DNA from 3 places in the Streptomyces sp. NBC_00996 genome. Region 2 is predicted to be linked to each of the others. Evidence: riboswitches for the same ligand, from Rfam matches in the RefSeq annotation. Region 2 holds a riboswitch; each other region holds the start of a gene.
The links. A riboswitch is a leader RNA that binds a small molecule or an ion and turns the genes downstream of it on or off. The one in region 2 is predicted to bind cobalamin.
Positions count from the first base shown of each region.

Region 1: linked by a shared signal. The riboswitch ahead of OG390_RS11945 (cobalamin biosynthesis protein) and the one ahead of OG390_RS15585 (prenyltransferase/squalene oxidase repeat-containing protein) in region 2 are both predicted to bind cobalamin.
Region 3: linked by a shared signal. The riboswitch ahead of OG390_RS18535 (HoxN/HupN/NixA family nickel/cobalt transporter) and the one ahead of OG390_RS15585 (prenyltransferase/squalene oxidase repeat-containing protein) in region 2 are both predicted to bind cobalamin.

Region 1 is NZ_CP108723.1:2,499,096-2,504,512, reverse strand. It holds gene cobN (cobaltochelatase subunit CobN) at 1-66, opposite strand, end outside; gene OG390_RS11950 (cobyric acid synthase) at 63-1,598, opposite strand; gene OG390_RS11945 (cobalamin biosynthesis protein) at 1,595-2,650, opposite strand; cobalamin riboswitch at 2,768-2,911, opposite strand; gene OG390_RS11940 (hypothetical protein) at 3,226-3,381, opposite strand; gene OG390_RS11935 (hypothetical protein) at 3,481-3,702, opposite strand; gene OG390_RS11930 (anion permease) at 3,715-4,953, opposite strand; gene OG390_RS11925 (lysozyme) at 5,132-5,417, opposite strand, start outside.
Region 2 is NZ_CP108723.1:3,298,962-3,304,378, forward strand. It holds gene OG390_RS15570 (PP2C family protein-serine/threonine phosphatase) at 1-752, shown strand, start outside; partial or broken gene OG390_RS15575 (serine hydrolase) at 787-1,119, shown strand; gene OG390_RS15580 (phosphotransferase) at 1,113-1,775, opposite strand; cobalamin riboswitch at 1,855-1,988, shown strand; gene OG390_RS15585 (prenyltransferase/squalene oxidase repeat-containing protein) at 2,100-3,326, shown strand; gene OG390_RS15590 (SCO2322 family protein) at 3,383-3,976, shown strand; gene OG390_RS15595 (CbiQ family ECF transporter T component) at 4,413-5,417, shown strand, end outside.
Region 3 is NZ_CP108723.1:3,920,308-3,925,724, forward strand. It holds gene OG390_RS18525 (Cys-Gln thioester bond-forming surface protein) at 1-1,137, shown strand, start outside; gene OG390_RS18530 (winged helix-turn-helix domain-containing protein) at 1,266-1,625, opposite strand; cobalamin riboswitch at 1,706-1,907, shown strand; gene OG390_RS18535 (HoxN/HupN/NixA family nickel/cobalt transporter) at 1,935-3,035, shown strand; gene OG390_RS18540 (YcnI family protein) at 3,093-3,839, opposite strand; gene OG390_RS18545 (hypothetical protein) at 3,869-4,456, opposite strand; gene OG390_RS18550 (D-2-hydroxyacid dehydrogenase family protein) at 4,585-5,417, shown strand, end outside.

The sequences.
Region 1 (5,417 bases), 800 kb from region 2:
GGCGCCGCAGGCACGCGCCGCCAGCAGGTCCGTGTCGGCGGTCGACAACAACAACACTGTGCTCATGCGGGCGCTCCCGGTGGAATGAAAGGCAGTCCTGACGGCGCGCCCGACTCGATGAGCCGCCACAGCGCGTCCGTGTCCGCGTGTTCCTCGATCAGATCGCCGAGCCGGTCCAGCTGCTCCTCGCGCAGCGCCGCGAACGACGTGTCGGCGGCCGGCACGAAGCGGCGGCCCGCGGCGGCCGCCACCTCGCGCAGGAAGGCGCGCCGGAATCCGTCCGACTCCAGCGAGCCGTGCCAGTGCGTGCCCCAGACGGCGCCGACCCGGCACCCGTCCAGGCTGTGTCCCCTGGCATCGGAGATGAACGCATCCCCGCCCGTGACGTCGGCGACTCCGTGGTGGATCTCGTACCCCTCGACGCGCTCGCCGAGCGCCTCGCCGACGGGCCGGGCGAGGGTCTTCTCGCGCGCGAACCGCACGCGTACGGGGAGGAGTCCGAGGCCGTCCATCTGGCCTCGGCGGCTTTCGACCTCGTCGTCGATGTGCTCGCCGAGTATCTGGAAGCCACCGCAGATGCCCAGCACGGGCCGTCCCCCGGCGGCTCTGCGCGCGATCGCGTCCGCCAGCCCCCGCTCCCGCAGCCACTCCAGTGCCTTCACCGTCCCCCGGGTTCCCGGTAGGACGACAAGGTCCGCGTCGGCCAGCTCCTCGGCCCGGTCCACGAACCGCACGACGACACCCGGCTCGGCGGCCAGCGCGTCCACGTCCGTGAAGTTGGACATGAGCGGGATCGCGCAGACGGCGACCCGGAGGATGTCCTCGCCGACAGGAGAGGCGACCTCCGACTCCCGGACCGCCCCGCGCAGCGACACCCCCATCCCGTCCTCCTCGTCGATGCCGAGGCCGTGCTGGAAGGGCAGGACACCGTACGAGCGCCGCCCGGTGAGGCCGTGCAGCATCTCGAGCCCGGGCTCCAGCAGGGAGACGTCCCCGCGGAACTTGTTGACGAGGAACCCGGCGACGAGCTCCTGGTCCTCGCGCGACAGCAGCGCGACCGTCCCGAAGAACGAGGCGAACACGCCCCCGCGGTCGATGTCGCCGACGACGAGCACAGGGAGCCGGGCATTCCTGGCGATCCCCATGTTCACGATGTCGGTACGCCGCAGATTGATCTCGGCAGGACTGCCGGCTCCCTCGCAGATCACCGCGTCATACGTGCCCCGCAACTCGGCGAGGCAGTCCAGCACGGTCCCGAGGAGCTGTTCCTGCCGCCCTCCGTGGTAGCCGCGCGCCGACAGCTCCCCCACGGGCTTGCCCATGAGGACGACCTGACTGCTCCGGTCACTCCCCGGCTTGAGGAGTACGGGATTCATGAGCGCGGTGGGCTCCACGCGCGCGGCCTGCGCCTGCATGGCCTGCGCGCGCCCGATCTCGGCGCCCTCACGCGTCACGAACGAATTGAGCGACATGTTCTGCGCCTTGAAGGGCGCGACCTTGACGCCCCGTCGCACCAGCCACCGGCAGACCCCGGCGGTCACGACGCTCTTGCCGGCGTCGGAGGTGGTTCCGGCGATGAGCAGTCCATGACCCGTCATGATGTCGTCCTCCACCGCTGTGTGCCGTCGTTCCGCAGGGCGCTGGGGGTCCCCCCTGGTCGAGCGAGGCCGAGAGCCCGGGGGAGGGTGGGCACAGCCCGCGGCGCCGGGTGCCTCGTCACCCGACCCCACAGCAGAGCCCCCGCCGCACTCGCCCCCAGCGCCAGCCAGCTCACCCGTCGCGACAACCGCACGGCCCGTTCGATGTCGCGCACCGCAACAGCTCGGCCCGCCCCGTTGAGCACGGGCCGATGCTCGACCCGCCCCCCGTAGGAGAGGGTCCCCCCGAGCCGTACCCCGAGCGCCCCCGCGAACGACGCCTCCACGGGCCCCGCGTTGGGACTCGGATGCTTGGGCGCGTCCGTGCGCCAGGCGCGCACGGCCCCGCGCCGGTCGCGTCCCGCGACGGCGGCGAGCACGGCGGTCAACCGTGCGCCCGGCCAGCCCGCGACATCGTCGAGCCGTGCGGAAGCCCACCCGTACCGCCGGTACTTGGGGGACTTGTGCCCGACCATGGCGTCGAGCGTGTTCACGGCACGGAAGGCGACGAGCCCCGGCACGCCGCCGACAGCCCCCCACACCAGGGCGCCCACCACTGCGTCGGAGGTGTTCTCGGCGACGGACTCGACGACCGCTCGCGCGATGCCGTCGCTGTCCAGTGCCTGCGGATCACGCCCGCACAGATGAGGCAGCCGCTCCCGGGCCACCTCGACATCGCCGACCGCGAGCGCGTCGCCGATCGCGCGCGCCTCGCGCCCGAGGGAGGTCCCTCCGACGACGGCCCAAGTGGCGGCGGCGGTCAGTGCGATGGAGGCGGTACGGGATCGACGTACGGAATGACGGGCCAGGGCCGCGAGCCCGGTGGCACCGCCCGCGCACACGACGGTGTGCAGCGCGCCCCACCCGCGGTGGTCCCGCCACAGCACACGCTCCACGGCTCCCGCGGCCCGCCCGAACGCGGCGACCGGATGCCCCCGGCGAGGGTCGCCGAGCAGCAGGTCACCGAGAAGGCCGGCGGCGGCGCCGTACGCGAAGACGCGATCGGCACGCACCGGTTCAGCCGACCGTCAGGTCGGGCACAACTGTCGTTCGCGTACTTCGCGTCGTTCGCACAGAACTTGGGCAGCCGCGCATGGCGTTATGTCCTCACTCAGGGTGTCCACGCCCTGGTTCGACGAGACCGGCGGTGAGAGTTCCTGGCTCCCGGGGACTTACTTCCCCGGTGACAGTGGCGGGACCGCGCCGGACTCACACCGGCTTCCTCTCATGCCGCCGTACTTGGCTCGGGCAGTCCACCACGGGGTTAGAACAGCCGTCAACTTGCTGTTGACCTGGGGCGGAAGAGTGTGCTGAGGCCCACACGGGGCCGGATTGCGTCTGGCCGACCGAATCCGGCCTCTCTGGACTGAAAAGGAGAATTCGGAGAGCGGTAGAGGGCGGTGGAGACCCATCCTCCGGGGGGCCTGTGCCGCTGTGTGCGGCGACGCCAGGGTTTGCGGGGGCGGCCGAATGCCTCCGGGGCACCGACTCTCAAGCGGAGGAGGTCTGCGTGGTCGACGGGGGGCCGTCCGCACGCGTGTGGCGCACCAGCAGTTACCGCCGCATCGCCCCTCCTCGGGCCAATGGCTCAACTGATGCTGAAGTCCCGCGCGGCTTTGTCGATCAGGTCGACCGCCGCCTCACCGTCGAGCGCGCTGTCGGTGAGTTGCGCGAAGCACTCCGGGTAGCGGGCCAGGAGTTCGTGGTCGTCACGGATGGCGAGCTGCCCCGCGGCGTGCTCCACCCACAGCAGGTCGTCGGTGAAAAACCGCGGGGCGGCGCGGCACCAGTGGGTGCCGCGCCGCCCCGCGGACGGAATCGGGAAGAGGATTCGCTTGTGGCGTCAGGCCACGATGATGAAGATCCCGTACGCCACTGCCGCCGCGCACGCCGCGAAGCAGGCGTAGGCGCCGGTGACCGCGAGGGTGGCGGAGCCGCCCCGGGCCGACGCCGACTCGCGCTTCGAGAGGCCGACGATGCCGAGGGTGAAGAGGCCGACGAGGCCCACGGTGGCGAGGAGGCTGACTCCGAAGACGGAGGCGAGGGCTGCCCAGTCGATGTTCATGCTGTTCGTTCCTTACACCGTGGCCGGGCGGGTGGGCTCCGCGTCCGGGGCCGGGATGGTGGTCTTCAGGTCGGTGTCGGCCGTGGCGATCGAACCGGCCGGCGGCGGGGTGACAGCGGCGATCGCCGTGGTGATGACGCCCGCGGGCTCGGCGACGTCGTTCACGTTGTCGACGGTGACCGGCTGGCGGCGCGAGAGGGTCCAGATGACCCCGGCGCCGGCGACGAGCAGCACGCCCGTGGCGACGATGCCCCACGTGCCCTGCTTGGTGAGGAACTCGGCCGAGGCGCCGGCCAGACCGGCGGCCGGCAGCGTCAGGACCCACGCGACGAACATCCGGGTCGCGGTCGACCAGCGGACGACACCGCCCCTGCGGCCCAGGCCGGAGCCCATCACGGCGCCGGAGCAGACCTGGGTGGTGGAGAGGGAGAAGCCGATGTGCGAGGAGGCCAGGATGGCGGTCGCGGCGCTGGTCTGGGCGGCGAAGCCCTGCTGCGGCGCGAGGTCCGTCAGACCCTTGCCCATGGTGCGGATGATGCGCCAGCCGCCCAGGTAGGTGCCGAGCGCGATGGCCGTACCGGCCGAGACGATGACCCAGGTGGGAGGGTTCGAGCCCGGGGCGAGGACGCCTCCGGTGACCAGGGCCAGGGTGATGATGCCCATCGTCTTCTGGGCGTCGTTCGTGCCGTGTGCCAGCGAGACCAGGCCGGCGGAGGCGATCTGGCCCGCGCGGTAGCCCTTGGCGGTGGCCTTCTCCTCGGCGCGGTTGCCGATCCTGTACGTCAGCCGGGTGGCCAGCATCGCGGCGAGTCCGGCCACGATGGGCGCGGCGACCGCGGGTATCAGCACCTTGGTGACAACGGTCGAGCCGTTCACCGACGACCAGCCGGCCGACATGACCGCGGCGCCGATCAGGCCGCCGAAGAGTGCGTGGGAGGAGCTGGAGGGCAGACCCAGAAGCCAGGTCAGCAGATTCCAGAGGATGGCGCCGACGAGCGCCGCGAAGATCACTTCGGTGCGGATGCCCTCTTCGTTGATGATCCCGCCGGAGATCGTCTTGGCGACCTCCACGGAGAGGAACGCGCCGACGAGGTTCAGCACGGCGGACATGGCCACCGCCGTCTTGGGCTTCAGAGCGCCGGTCGAGATGGTCGTCGCCATCGCGTTGGCAGTGTCGTGGAAACCGTTCGTGAAATCGAACACGAGAGCGGTGACGATCACGATTCCGAGGAGGAGCGTGATGTGTTCCATTTACCCAGGCTTCTGTTTGACGTCAGTGGCATGTGGACCGTAGGCAACCTGGGTGAACGGAAGATGAACTGAGGCAGGCGGTGGGGTGTCTCAAACGGTGGACCGCCCCTCCGTTTGTGACGAAGGGGCGGTCCGGTGCCTCGAACGGAGGCGGAATACAGGGCTCCGCTATCAGTTCCTAGCCTCGCGCGAGCCTCTTGAGTGCGGCCATGGATCCGTTGAAGAGATTTTGGTCACCCGGCAGGCTGCCGTGGTTGTCGTACTGCCAGAACGTCCAGTACGACCAGCCGGCGGGCAGCGCACCCGCGTCCGCCGAGTCGTAGCGGGCGAGCCACAGGGCGTGGTTCGCGGCGAAGGCGCGACTGCCGCCTGTGCAGGTGTTCCACCAGTGCGTGGTCGTGTAGATCACCGGGCGGCGACCGGTCTCCCGCTTGACCTCGTCGCTGAACGCCTTGATCCAGCTC
Region 2 (5,417 bases):
AGCGGCTCGTCGCGACGCTCGACCGGGCCCGCGAGGTCGCCCGGATCACCCAGGAGGCGGTCCTGCGGCCCATCTCCCGCACCCTGGGTGGCACTCAGGTGTGCACCCGCTACCACAGCGCCGCCCTCGAGTCGACCGTCGGCGGCGACCTGTACGACGTCGCGGTGACCCCGTTCGGACTGCGTGTCCTCGTCGGCGACGTCCGTGGCCACGGGCTCGACGCCCTCCGGCTGACCGCCGACACGATCGCGGGCTTCCGCGAACTCGCCTACACGGCACCCGACTTGACGGCCCTCACCGCCGGCCTCGACGCACGGCTCGCTCCGGAGCTGGGCCTCGAGGACTTCGTCACCGCCGTGCTCGCCGAGTTCGCGCCCGGCGAGGTGCGACTGGTCAACTGCGGTCACCCGGCGCCCCTGCGCGCCGGCCATCGCATCGAACTCCTCGAACCCCTCGTCACCGCCCCGCCATTGGGACTGTGCCCCGACCCGCGCCAGTACCGTGTACGGCTCCAGCCCGGTGACCGGCTCCTCCTCTACACCGATGGCCTGACCGAGGCCCGCGACCCGGAGGGTGCCCCCTTCCCCCTTCTCGGCGAGGCCGCGCTCGCCCTGCGCGAGCCGCTCCCCGACGAGGCCCTGCACGCCCTGTACGCCCGCCTGATCGCCCACACCGGCTCGGCCCTCACCGACGATCTCGCCCTGGTCCTGTGCCAGCCCATGGAGGCGACGGTCCCCGCGCGTGTGCCGTGAAGTCATGCGCCCGGCGCAGTGCGGTCGCCCCGGCGTGCTGCTCGCCGACGGCACGGCGGGCGACCGACGCCTGCTCTCCCCCGGCTCGGTACGGCAGATGACCACCAACCACCTCACCTCCGCCCAGCGCCAGATCGGGGCACTGTTCATGGAGGGCCAGGGCTGGGGCTACGGCGCCCAGGTCGACATCGAACCCACCGACCCCTGGAACGTCCCGGGCCGCTACGGCTGGACCGGCGGCACCGGCACCACGGCCCACATCGTCCCGTCGACCGGCACCGTCGCCGTCCTGCTCACCCAGGTCGCCATGGAGAACCCGACGCCCACCCCGCTGATGCGGGACTTCTGGCGGCATACCGCTCAGTGAAGCAGCGTCCGGATCAATTCCTCCGCGTCGCCCAGGAGCTGGACCTCGCGCACGCTCATCGTCGGATTGGCCGCCCGGCGCCGTCGCGCCTCGGCGAGACCGTCCTGCGTCACGCCGTGCACGCCCTCCCGGAGCATCGCGGCCAGCGTCTCGCGCGCCACCTCCGCGTGCGGCTCACCGCCGACGGCGACCTGGGCGAGGATCACGGCGGACATGCCCCAGTCCAGGCCGGGCGCGCCCTCCTCGGAGTTGGCCCAGTCGATGACCTTCGGGCCGTCCGGGGTGAGCATCACGTTGTCCGGGTGCAGGTCCAGGTGCAGGACGCGGAGCGCCGGGTCCGCCGAGACCCGGGCGGGCAGCGCGTGCAACCCGCGCAACAGCCGGGCGAGGGTGACGCCCGCCTCCCGCGGGGAGAGCACACCGGCGCCGAACGCCTCCAGCATGGTCGGCCCGGACAGCCGCTCCATCACCAGATCGCTGCGGGTCGCCGCCCGCACCCCCGGCACCGGATACCCGTGCCCGCGCACATGCTCCATCACCACGGCCTCGGCGGTGGCGTCGCCCCACCCCTCCCGGTCCCGCCGCAGTACCCACGCCTCGTCGATCTCGTAGACGTCCGCCGAACGCCCCGAGCCGAGCAGTCTCCCCGTTCGCATGGGCCGACTTTAGGGCCTGTCCCCCGGATTGGCCCGGCATCCGCCCGGGCTCACAGGCGGCCCTCAGGCGCTTTGCTACGGCCCGGTAGAGTGAGCGCGTCGTCATCACACCCGTACGGGGGGAAGCCGGTGCAATTCCGGCGCTGACCCGCAACCGTGAGCCGCCCACCAGGGACGGTGAGCCGGATCGCCGCGCACGGGACGTGACCGGCTCGTGCCACCGGCAACCCGCCGCTGGCCGGCACCGTCGAGGGATACGGAGCCGGAGCCGCCCGGATGCTCCAGCGTGCGCCCGGTGCTGCCCGGCTCCCCGCAGGGAGAGTCATGATTGTTCGCCGCAGCACCGCGGTACTGGCCGCCACCGTCGTCATCGGTACGGCCGTCGCACCGGCAGCCCTCGCCGCCGACGCGTCCCCCTCTCCCTCCCAGGCGATCCCGTCCGGGCTGTACGGCTCCACCGACCCCACCTACGACGGTGTCTGGCGGCAGTCGCTCGCGCTGCTCGCCCAGCACACCGTGGGCGTCAAGCCCGCTGCCAAGGCCGTCGACTGGCTGACCGGACAGCAGTGCGCGAACGGGGCGTTCGCTCCGTACCGCGCCGACGCCACCGCCAAGTGCGATGCCAAGACGATGGTCGACACGAACAGCACGGCCGCAGCCGTACAGGCCCTCGCCGCGCTCGGCGGGCACGACGCCGAGACGGGCAAGGCCGTCGCCTGGCTGAAGTCCGTACAGAACAAGGACGGCGGCTGGGGGTACACCGCGGGCGGGGCGAGTGACGCCAACTCGACGTCCGTGGTGATCGGGGCGTTGACGGCCGTGGGCGAGAAGCCCGCCGATGTCGCCAAGGGCGGCAAGTCGCCGTACGACGCCCTCGTGGCTCTGTCTCTCGCGTGCGGCTCGGACGGTGGCGGCGCGTTCGCCTACCAGCCCGACAAGAAGGGCAAGCTCGCGGCGAACGCGGACGCGACGGCGGCGGGCGTACTCGGCGGTCTGGGCAAGGGGTTCGCGGCGAAGGCCGGCGCGGCGTACGACCGTACGCAGTGCGCCACTACCGACTCCCCCGGACCGCAGGACGCGGCGCAGAACGGCGCCGACTATCTGGCCAAGTCGCTGGAGAAGACCCCTTACCTGAGGTCCGCGCTCGCCGGTGCCAAGGACCAGCCGGACTACGGCAACACGGCGGACGCGGTCGTGGCGCTGTCCGCCGCCGGAGCGACGTCGTTGGCGAAGGAACCCCTCGCCTGGCTGGAGAAGAACTCCGGCGCCTGGGCGGCGAAGGCCGGTCCGGCCGCGTACGCCCAGCTGATCTTCGCCGCCCGTGCGACCGGCACGGATCCGCGTGACTTCGGCGGCGCGGACCTCGTCAAGCAGCTCGGCGCGACCGGTCCGGCGGCGGACGCCTCCGACCACTCGGCCGCCCCGAGCGACGAGAAGAAGAAGGACGACGACAAGGGGCTCGGTGTCTGGTGGATCGTCGGCGTCGGTCTCGTCGCCGGTATCGGCATCGGCTTCCTGATCAGCGGCCGCAACAAGAAGCAGCAGCTGTGAGCCGCCGTCGGACGTCCGCGCCCGTCCTCGCCCTGACCCTGGCCCTGCTGCTCCTCATGCTCGGCGGCGCGGGGCAGGCCCGTGCCGTCGGCTACCGCTACTGGTCCTTCTGGGACCTGACCGGCGGGAAGTGGACGTACGCGACACAGGGGCCGTCGACCGCGCGGCCGTCCGACGGCGACGTCGAGGGGTTCCGCTTCGCGGTGAGCGAGGACTCGCAGGACGCCACGAAGCCGCGCGGGACGGCGGACTTCGCGTCCATATGCGCGAAGACACCCGCCCAGCAGGGCAAGAAGCGCGTGGCCCTGGTCATCGACTTCGGCACGACAGCGGACGCGCCGTCCGGCGAGACGCCACCGGCCGCGCGTACGGCGTGCGCCCGCGTCCCCTCCGACGCCACGACGGCCGACGCCCTCGCGTCGGTCGCGAAACCCCTCCGCTACGACACAAGCGCCCTTCTGTGCGCCATCGCGGGCTACCCGCGCACCGGCTGCGGCGAACAGGTCTCCGCCACGAAGCCGACGGCCGCCGCCCGCCCCCGGGCGACGGCCACCCACCACGGCCCATCGGTCGGCCTGCTCGCGGGCGCCGCCGCGGTGGCCCTGCTGGGCACGGCCGCCATCTGGCAGGCACGCCGCCGCCGGGGCTGAGGCGGGGGTGGGAACGATGACGACGGACGACGACGCACGGGCCGAGGCGCCCACCGCTGCTGCGGAGGCTGCCGCAGCTGCTGCCGCCGAGCAACGACTCGCCCGGCACGAGCGCGCCTCCACCACTCCCGCTCCCGCCGAGGCTGCCGCCGAACTACTCGCCCACCAGGAGCGCACCTCCGCCACTCCCGCTGCCGCCAACGCTGCCCCTGCCCCTGCCCCTGCCCCTGCCCCTGCCCCTGCCCCTGCCCCTGCCCCTGCCCCTGCCGACGAACGACTCGCGCGGCAGGAGCGCGCCTCCGCCGCTCCCGCTGCCGCTACCACTGTGGGCAGTCGTCCCGCAGGGCGTTGGGGGTTCCCCCTGCTCAAGCGAAGCCGAGAGCTTGGGGGAAGGTGGGCACCTGCAGCGCCGGGTGCCGTCCCGGCCAGGCGCCCACTGCGCCTGCGTAGCCGCACGCCGCAGGCGAACCGCAGCAACGCCCTCCACCCGGGCGCCTGGTGGATCTGGGCCCTGAGCCTGGGAACCGCCGCCTCCCGCACCACGAACCCCCTCCTCCTGGCCCTCCTCGTCGGCGTAGCCGGATACGTCGTGGCGGCGCGCCGGACCGAGGCACCCTGGGCCCGCTCCTACGGCGCATTCGTGAAGCTGGCGGCCGCCGTCCTCGGTATCCGGCTCGGCTTCGCCGTGTTCCTGGGCTCCCCGATCCCGGGAACCCACGTCATCGTCACGCTCCCCGAAGTCCCCCTCCCCCACTGGGCCCAAGGCATCCGCATCGGTGGCCGCATCACCGCCGAGGGCCTGGTCTTCGCGCTGTACGACGGCCTGAAACTGGCCACGCTCCTCATCTGCGTGGGCGCGGCGAACGCCCTCGCCAACCCGGCGCGTCTGCTGAAGTCGCTGCCGGGAGCGCTGTACGAGGCGGGCGTCGCGGTGGTCGTCGCCCTGACCTTCGCCCCGAACCTGATCGCCGACGCACAGCGACTGCGCGCCGCGCGCAGGCTGCGCGGCCGCCCCGACCGGGGCCTGCGCGGCCTGCTGCACGTAGGGCTTCCGGTCCTGGAAGGCGCGTTGGAGCGCTCGGTCGCCCTCGCGGCGGCGATGGACGCGCGGGGTTACGGCCGCACCGCCCAGGTCCCGCCCGCCGTCCGCCGCACCACCGCCGTACTGACACTGGGCGGTCTGCTCGGCGTCTGCGCGGGCACGTACGGACTGCTGACCGCCGAGGGCGCCGGCTACGGCCTGCCGGTGCTGCTGACCGGGCTGGCCGCGGCGCTCGGCGGCCTGTGGCTGGGCGGCCGCCGCTCGCTGCGGACGCGGTACCGGCCGGACGTGTGGGGCGCACGGGCATGGCTGGTCGCGGCGTCGGGCGTGGCTGTGGCCGCGCTGATGATCATCGCTGCCTCCTACGATCCCGTGGCGCTGCGCCCCGGTGTCGTCCCC
Region 3 (5,417 bases), 620 kb from region 2:
ACCTACTGCATCGACATCCACAACCCGACGCAGCGGGACGCCAAGTACCAGGAGACCCCCTGGAGCAGCACGTCGCTGAACGGCAACAAGGACGCAGGCAAGATCCGCTGGATCCTGCAGAACTCCTACCCGCAGGTGAACGACCTCGCGGCGCTCGCCGAGAAGGCCGGCGTCGCCGGCCTCACCGAGAAGGACGCGGCGGCCGGCACCCAGGTGGCCATCTGGCGGTACTCGGACGGCGCCGACGTGGACGCGGTGGACCCGCAGGCGGAGAAGCTGGCGGACTATCTGCACAAGAACGCGCGGAACCTGCCGGAGCCCAAGGCATCCTTGGCTCTCGACCCCGCCGCGGTCTCCGGTCACGCCGGTGAGAAGCTCGGCCCGGTCACGGTGCACACCAACGCGGACAGTGTGACGGTGACGCCGCCCTCGGACGCCACCGCCGGCGGGGTGAAGATCGTCGACAAGAACGACAAGGCGATCACCTCCGCGGCCGACGGCAGCCGGATCTACTTCGACGTGCCGAAGGACGCCGCGGACGGTGCGGCCTCGCTGACCGTGCAGGCGTCCACCACCGTACCGGTCGGTCGCGCCTTCACCTCGGAGACCCGCAGCCAGACACAGATCCTCGCGGGCTCCAGCGAGTCGACGGTCTCCGCGTCGGCGACCGCGAACTGGGCCGAGAAGGGCGCGATACCGGCCCTGTCCGCCAAGAAGAACTGCGCCAAGGGCGGCGTGGACATCACGGCGGCCAACGCGGGCGACGAGGCGTTCACCTTCGAGCTGATGGGGATCGAGCACACCATCGAGGCGGGCACGTCCCAGACGGTGACCATCCCGCTGCAGGAGGACCAGGCCTACGACTTCACGATCACCGGTCCGAACGGCTTCTCGAAGCGATTCAAGGGCGTTCTCGACTGCAAGACCCAGGGCAGTACGAGCGACATCTCGACCCAGACGGTCAGTGAGCCGAGCCCGGCGACGGTGGGCGGCACCTCCACCGGAGGCACTGACCTCGCCGAGACCGGCGGTTCCAGCACGACCCCGATCATCGCGGGCATAGCGATCGCCCTCGTGGTGATCGGCGGCGGGGCGGTTGTCTTCGTCCGCAAGAAGCAGACACGGGTCCAGGACTGAACAACACAGCACCTTGGCAACTCAACAGTGAGTGACCGCAACACGGTGACTCCGTGAGTCCGCGGCCCCGGCAAGCCCCCCAGGCATCCGGGGCCGCACCCATTCTGGGCTCCGCCGTCCGGGGCGGCTCACCCCTTGTCGGACGCGCAGTGTTCGAGGAGTTCGGCGGTCGGGCCGTCGGTCACCCGGTAGCGCACGACCCGCCCGTCCTTGTCGCCCTCGACCACCCCGGCGGTGCGGAGCAGACGCAGGGCCTGGGAGACGGCGGGGTCGTTCATGCCGGTCGCGATGGCGAGGTCGGAGACGGCGAGGGGGCCGGCCCGGTGCAGGGCCAGCAGAAGGGCGAGGCGACGCGGGTCGGCAAGGAGCGAGAAGCGGTCGGCCCAGGTGCGCACGTGCCCGGGCTCACCGATGGCGGCGATGGCGTCGCAGACCCGGTGGCCGTCGATGGTCCGGCGGTCGGCGCGCTCGGCGGGGACGAGGTGCATGAGGTCATCTTGGCAGGCGACCCCATGTGATCTTCAATACCTGCGTAGGTGTGCAGCTGTGCAGGGGAGCCCGTCCGACCCTAGGGTTGGTGGGCCGTGGTGTTCGGGAAGACCGGTGACGGCCCCTCAGGGGCCCAGGCCGGAGCGGCCCTCGCCACTGTGATCGGGGAGTTCCCGTCCCGTGCCGCCCTCTGGCGGCGCCACTGGCCGCAAGGCCGGGAAGGTAGGGGCGGGCACGTGCACCCGTAAGCCAGGAGACCGGCCACGGCATCTCACGAACTGATCCACGAGGTGCTGGAGCGTGACCGTATGAGCCTGCCCGCGCAGTCGTCCCCCGCCACCGGGTTCCGGTGGCGCCGCGAGGACACCGTCCGAACCGCTGTGCTCCTGGCCGTGATCGCGGCGTTGCACGTCGTCGCGTTCGGCATCCTGTTCCTGCTCGTCGTGCCGGAGCACTACGAGGTCGGATCCAAGGCGTTCGGCATCGGCCTCGGCGTGACCGCCTACACCCTGGGCATGCGGCATGCCTTCGACGCGGACCACATCGCCGCTATCGACAACACCACTCGCAAACTGATGGCCGACGGGAAGCGACCGGTGTCGGTGGGCTTCTGGTTCGCGCTCGGGCACTCCAGCGTGGTGGTCCTGCTCGCCGCGCTCATCGCCGGAGGCACCCAACTGGCCGGGCGCATCATGAACGAGGACTCCAGCACGCACCAGATGCTCGGCGTCATGGGTACCACGGTCTCCGGGTCCTTCCTCTACCTGATCGCCGCCCTCAACCTCGTCGCGCTGATCGGCATCCTGCGGGTCTTCCGGGCGATGCGGGCGGGGACGTACAACGAGGAGGAACTCGAACAGCACCTGGATTCCCGTGGGTTCATGAACCGCATTCTCGGCCGCTTCACGAAGTCCATCACGCGGCCGGGGCAGATGTTCCCGCTGGGCTTTCTCTTCGGGCTCGGCTTCGACACCGCCACCGAGGTCACGCTGATGGTGATGGCGGGCAGCGGCGCGGCGGCCGGACTGCCCTGGTACGCCATCCTGTGCCTACCGCTGCTGTTCGCGGCGGGGATGAGCCTGTTCGACACGCTGGACGGCACGTTCATGAACTTCGCCTACCAGTGGGCCTTCTCCAACCCGGTGCGCAAGGTCTTCTACAACCTCACCATCACCGGCCTGTCCATCGCGGTGGCCTTCTTCATCGGCACGATCGAGCTGGTGGGCGTGCTGCACGACAAACTCGACCTGCGCGACGACGTGACCGGCTGGATAGCGGGGCTCGACCTGGACAACGTCGGGTACATCATCGTCGGCCTGTTCGTGGTCGTCTGGGCCGCGGCGGTGGCGTACTGGCGACTGGCCAAGGTCGAGCAGCGGTGGGCGGTCCGCCCCGCCGAAGGGAGTTGAGAGCGGCGGGGCGGCAGCCGCCCGTCGACTGGGTGGCAGCCGCCCCCGTTTCCCCTGCTAGGAGCGGGCGCTGCGGCCTCGCGCGAGGGCGAATCCGGCCGCGGCCAGGCCGAGCACGCCCACGATCAAGCCGGCGATGCCGAGGCCGCGAGCGGTCGAGTCACTGCTCTTGCTGCTCGCGGTCGAGCTCTTGGCATCCGATCCCGAACTCGACGACGAGGGAGCGCCGGAAGTTGCCCCGGAGGAATCCTCCCCCGTCGCCTTGGCGGTCAGCGTGAGCACCGGCGCCGGGTTCTCCGGCTCCTCGCCGCCCTTCGGTGTCTCCTCGATCCACCGGACGACATTGCCGTCCGAATAGGTCTGCAGCGTCTTGAACTCCAGCTGACCCGTGTCGTCGGGAAGTTGGCCGAAGGCGACGTTGAAGTCCTGGAACTCGCCGTGTCGGATCCGACCGCCGGTCCAGGTGATCTCGGAGACGGCGTCGGTGATCGTGCCGTCGTCGGTCTTGATGGGCGTCTTGAGCTTGGTGGTCGTCACCTTCGCGGTCCAGCCGGACTGCGGAGTGACCAGGACACCCAGGACCGGGTGATCGGTGGGCAGGAAGACCTGCACCTTCGTGGTGCTGGCGGTGTCCTCCTCGTTGGGGACGCGGAAGGTCAGCACGCCGTCCGTGGCGCCCTTGGCGTAGCTCTCGGGGTGGACCGTCACATGCGCGAAGGCCGCGCCCGCGGCGGTCAGGACTCCGGCCGTGGTGAGGGCGGCGACGAGGCCGGCTCGGCGCAGGGTGGTGCTTGTCGGGGACATCAGGGAACTCCGTACTGGTGTGGATGCGGTCAGGGCGTGTACGCGAGCCCGGCCGGCGGTCCCCGACGGGAGACGGCGTGCCGCAGCAGCACCTGCCGCGGCGGCCATGTCTCCAAGGCATTCCGGCGTACGACGTCCTGATGGGCCCGTACGGGAGACGGTCCCGTCCTCACCCGCCACCATGCCGCGAGCGCCGGGACGAGCGCCACGGCCCACCGCAGCAGGGACCACAACGCGGCCTCGCCGCGCCGCAGCCACCAGGTCGCCAGCAGCGCGGCAGTCGCATGCGCGGCCGTGGCGTGGGGCGTCAGGGCGTGTGCGTGGGCGTGCATCATGTGCGCCCCGTGCATGTTCATCGGCATACGCGGGCGGGCAGCCTCGAACCCGAGGTGGAGTCCGGCCTGCGCGGCCAGCATTCCGCCACCGATGCCGAGCAGCGACCGTTCCCGGCCGCCCAGCAGAATGCCGCCCGCGAAGACGGCGAGGACCCCAGCACCGTCCGCCCGCAGCGGCGGCCCCTCCCCTGTCGCCAGCCCGTGGCCGCCGGCAGCCAGCAGCACGCACAGCACGGCGAACACCGCCGCGCGCAAGCTCCGTACTGCCAGGGACGCACTCATGGAGCCCAGATACTGCCACGGGGAGCGAGGGGCCGCCGCCGCTTCCCCCGGAGCCGACTCGTCCCCGGCGGCCCAAGTGCGCTTTCCTGGCTCGGGTAGGGTCCGACTGAGCGTGGGAGGGACCTGACATGCAACTTCGCTGTGCCGTGCTGGACGACTTTCAGGGCGTGGCGACCGAGATGGCGGACTGGTCGCCGATCGCGGACGAGGTGGAGGTCCTCAGCTTCGGCGACCACTTCACGGACGAAGACACTCTGGCCGACGCGCTCGCGGACTTCGACATCGTCGTCACCCTGCGCGAGCGGGTGCCCTTCTCTGCCTCGCTGCTGGCCCGACTGCCGCGGCTGAGGCTGCTGATCGCCTCCGGAATGCGCAACACCGTGATCGACTACGCGGCTGCCGAGGCGCACGGCGTGACCGTGTGTGGCACCCCGAGTTCCTCGACGCCTCCGGTCGAGCTGACCTGGGCGCTGCTGCTCGGCCTCGCGCGGGGCATCGTCAGGGAGAGCAACGCGCTGCGGACGGGTGGCCCCTGGCAGAGCACCGTCGGCGCCGATCTGCACGGCCGCCGGCTCGGTCTGCTCGGCCTCGGGAAGATCGGCGGCAGGGTGGCACAGGTCGGCCTCGCCTTCGGCATGCGGGTCTGCGCGTGGAGTCAGAACCTCACCAAGGAGCGCGCCGAGGAGGTGGGGGTGGAACTGGCTGCCTCCAAGGAGGAGTTGCTCGCCGGCAGCGACTTCGTCTCCGTCCACCTCGGGCTCGGCGACCGCACCAAGGGCCTGATCGGCGCCACCGAGCTGGCCCTCCTCAAGCCGACCGCCTACCTCGTCAACACCTCGCGGGCGGCGATCGTCGACCAGGACGCGCTGCTCGCCGCGCTGCGCGGCGGCCGGATCGCCGGAGCGGGCGTCGACGTGTTCGACATCGAGCCGCTCCCCGCCGACCACCCGACTCGCTCGGC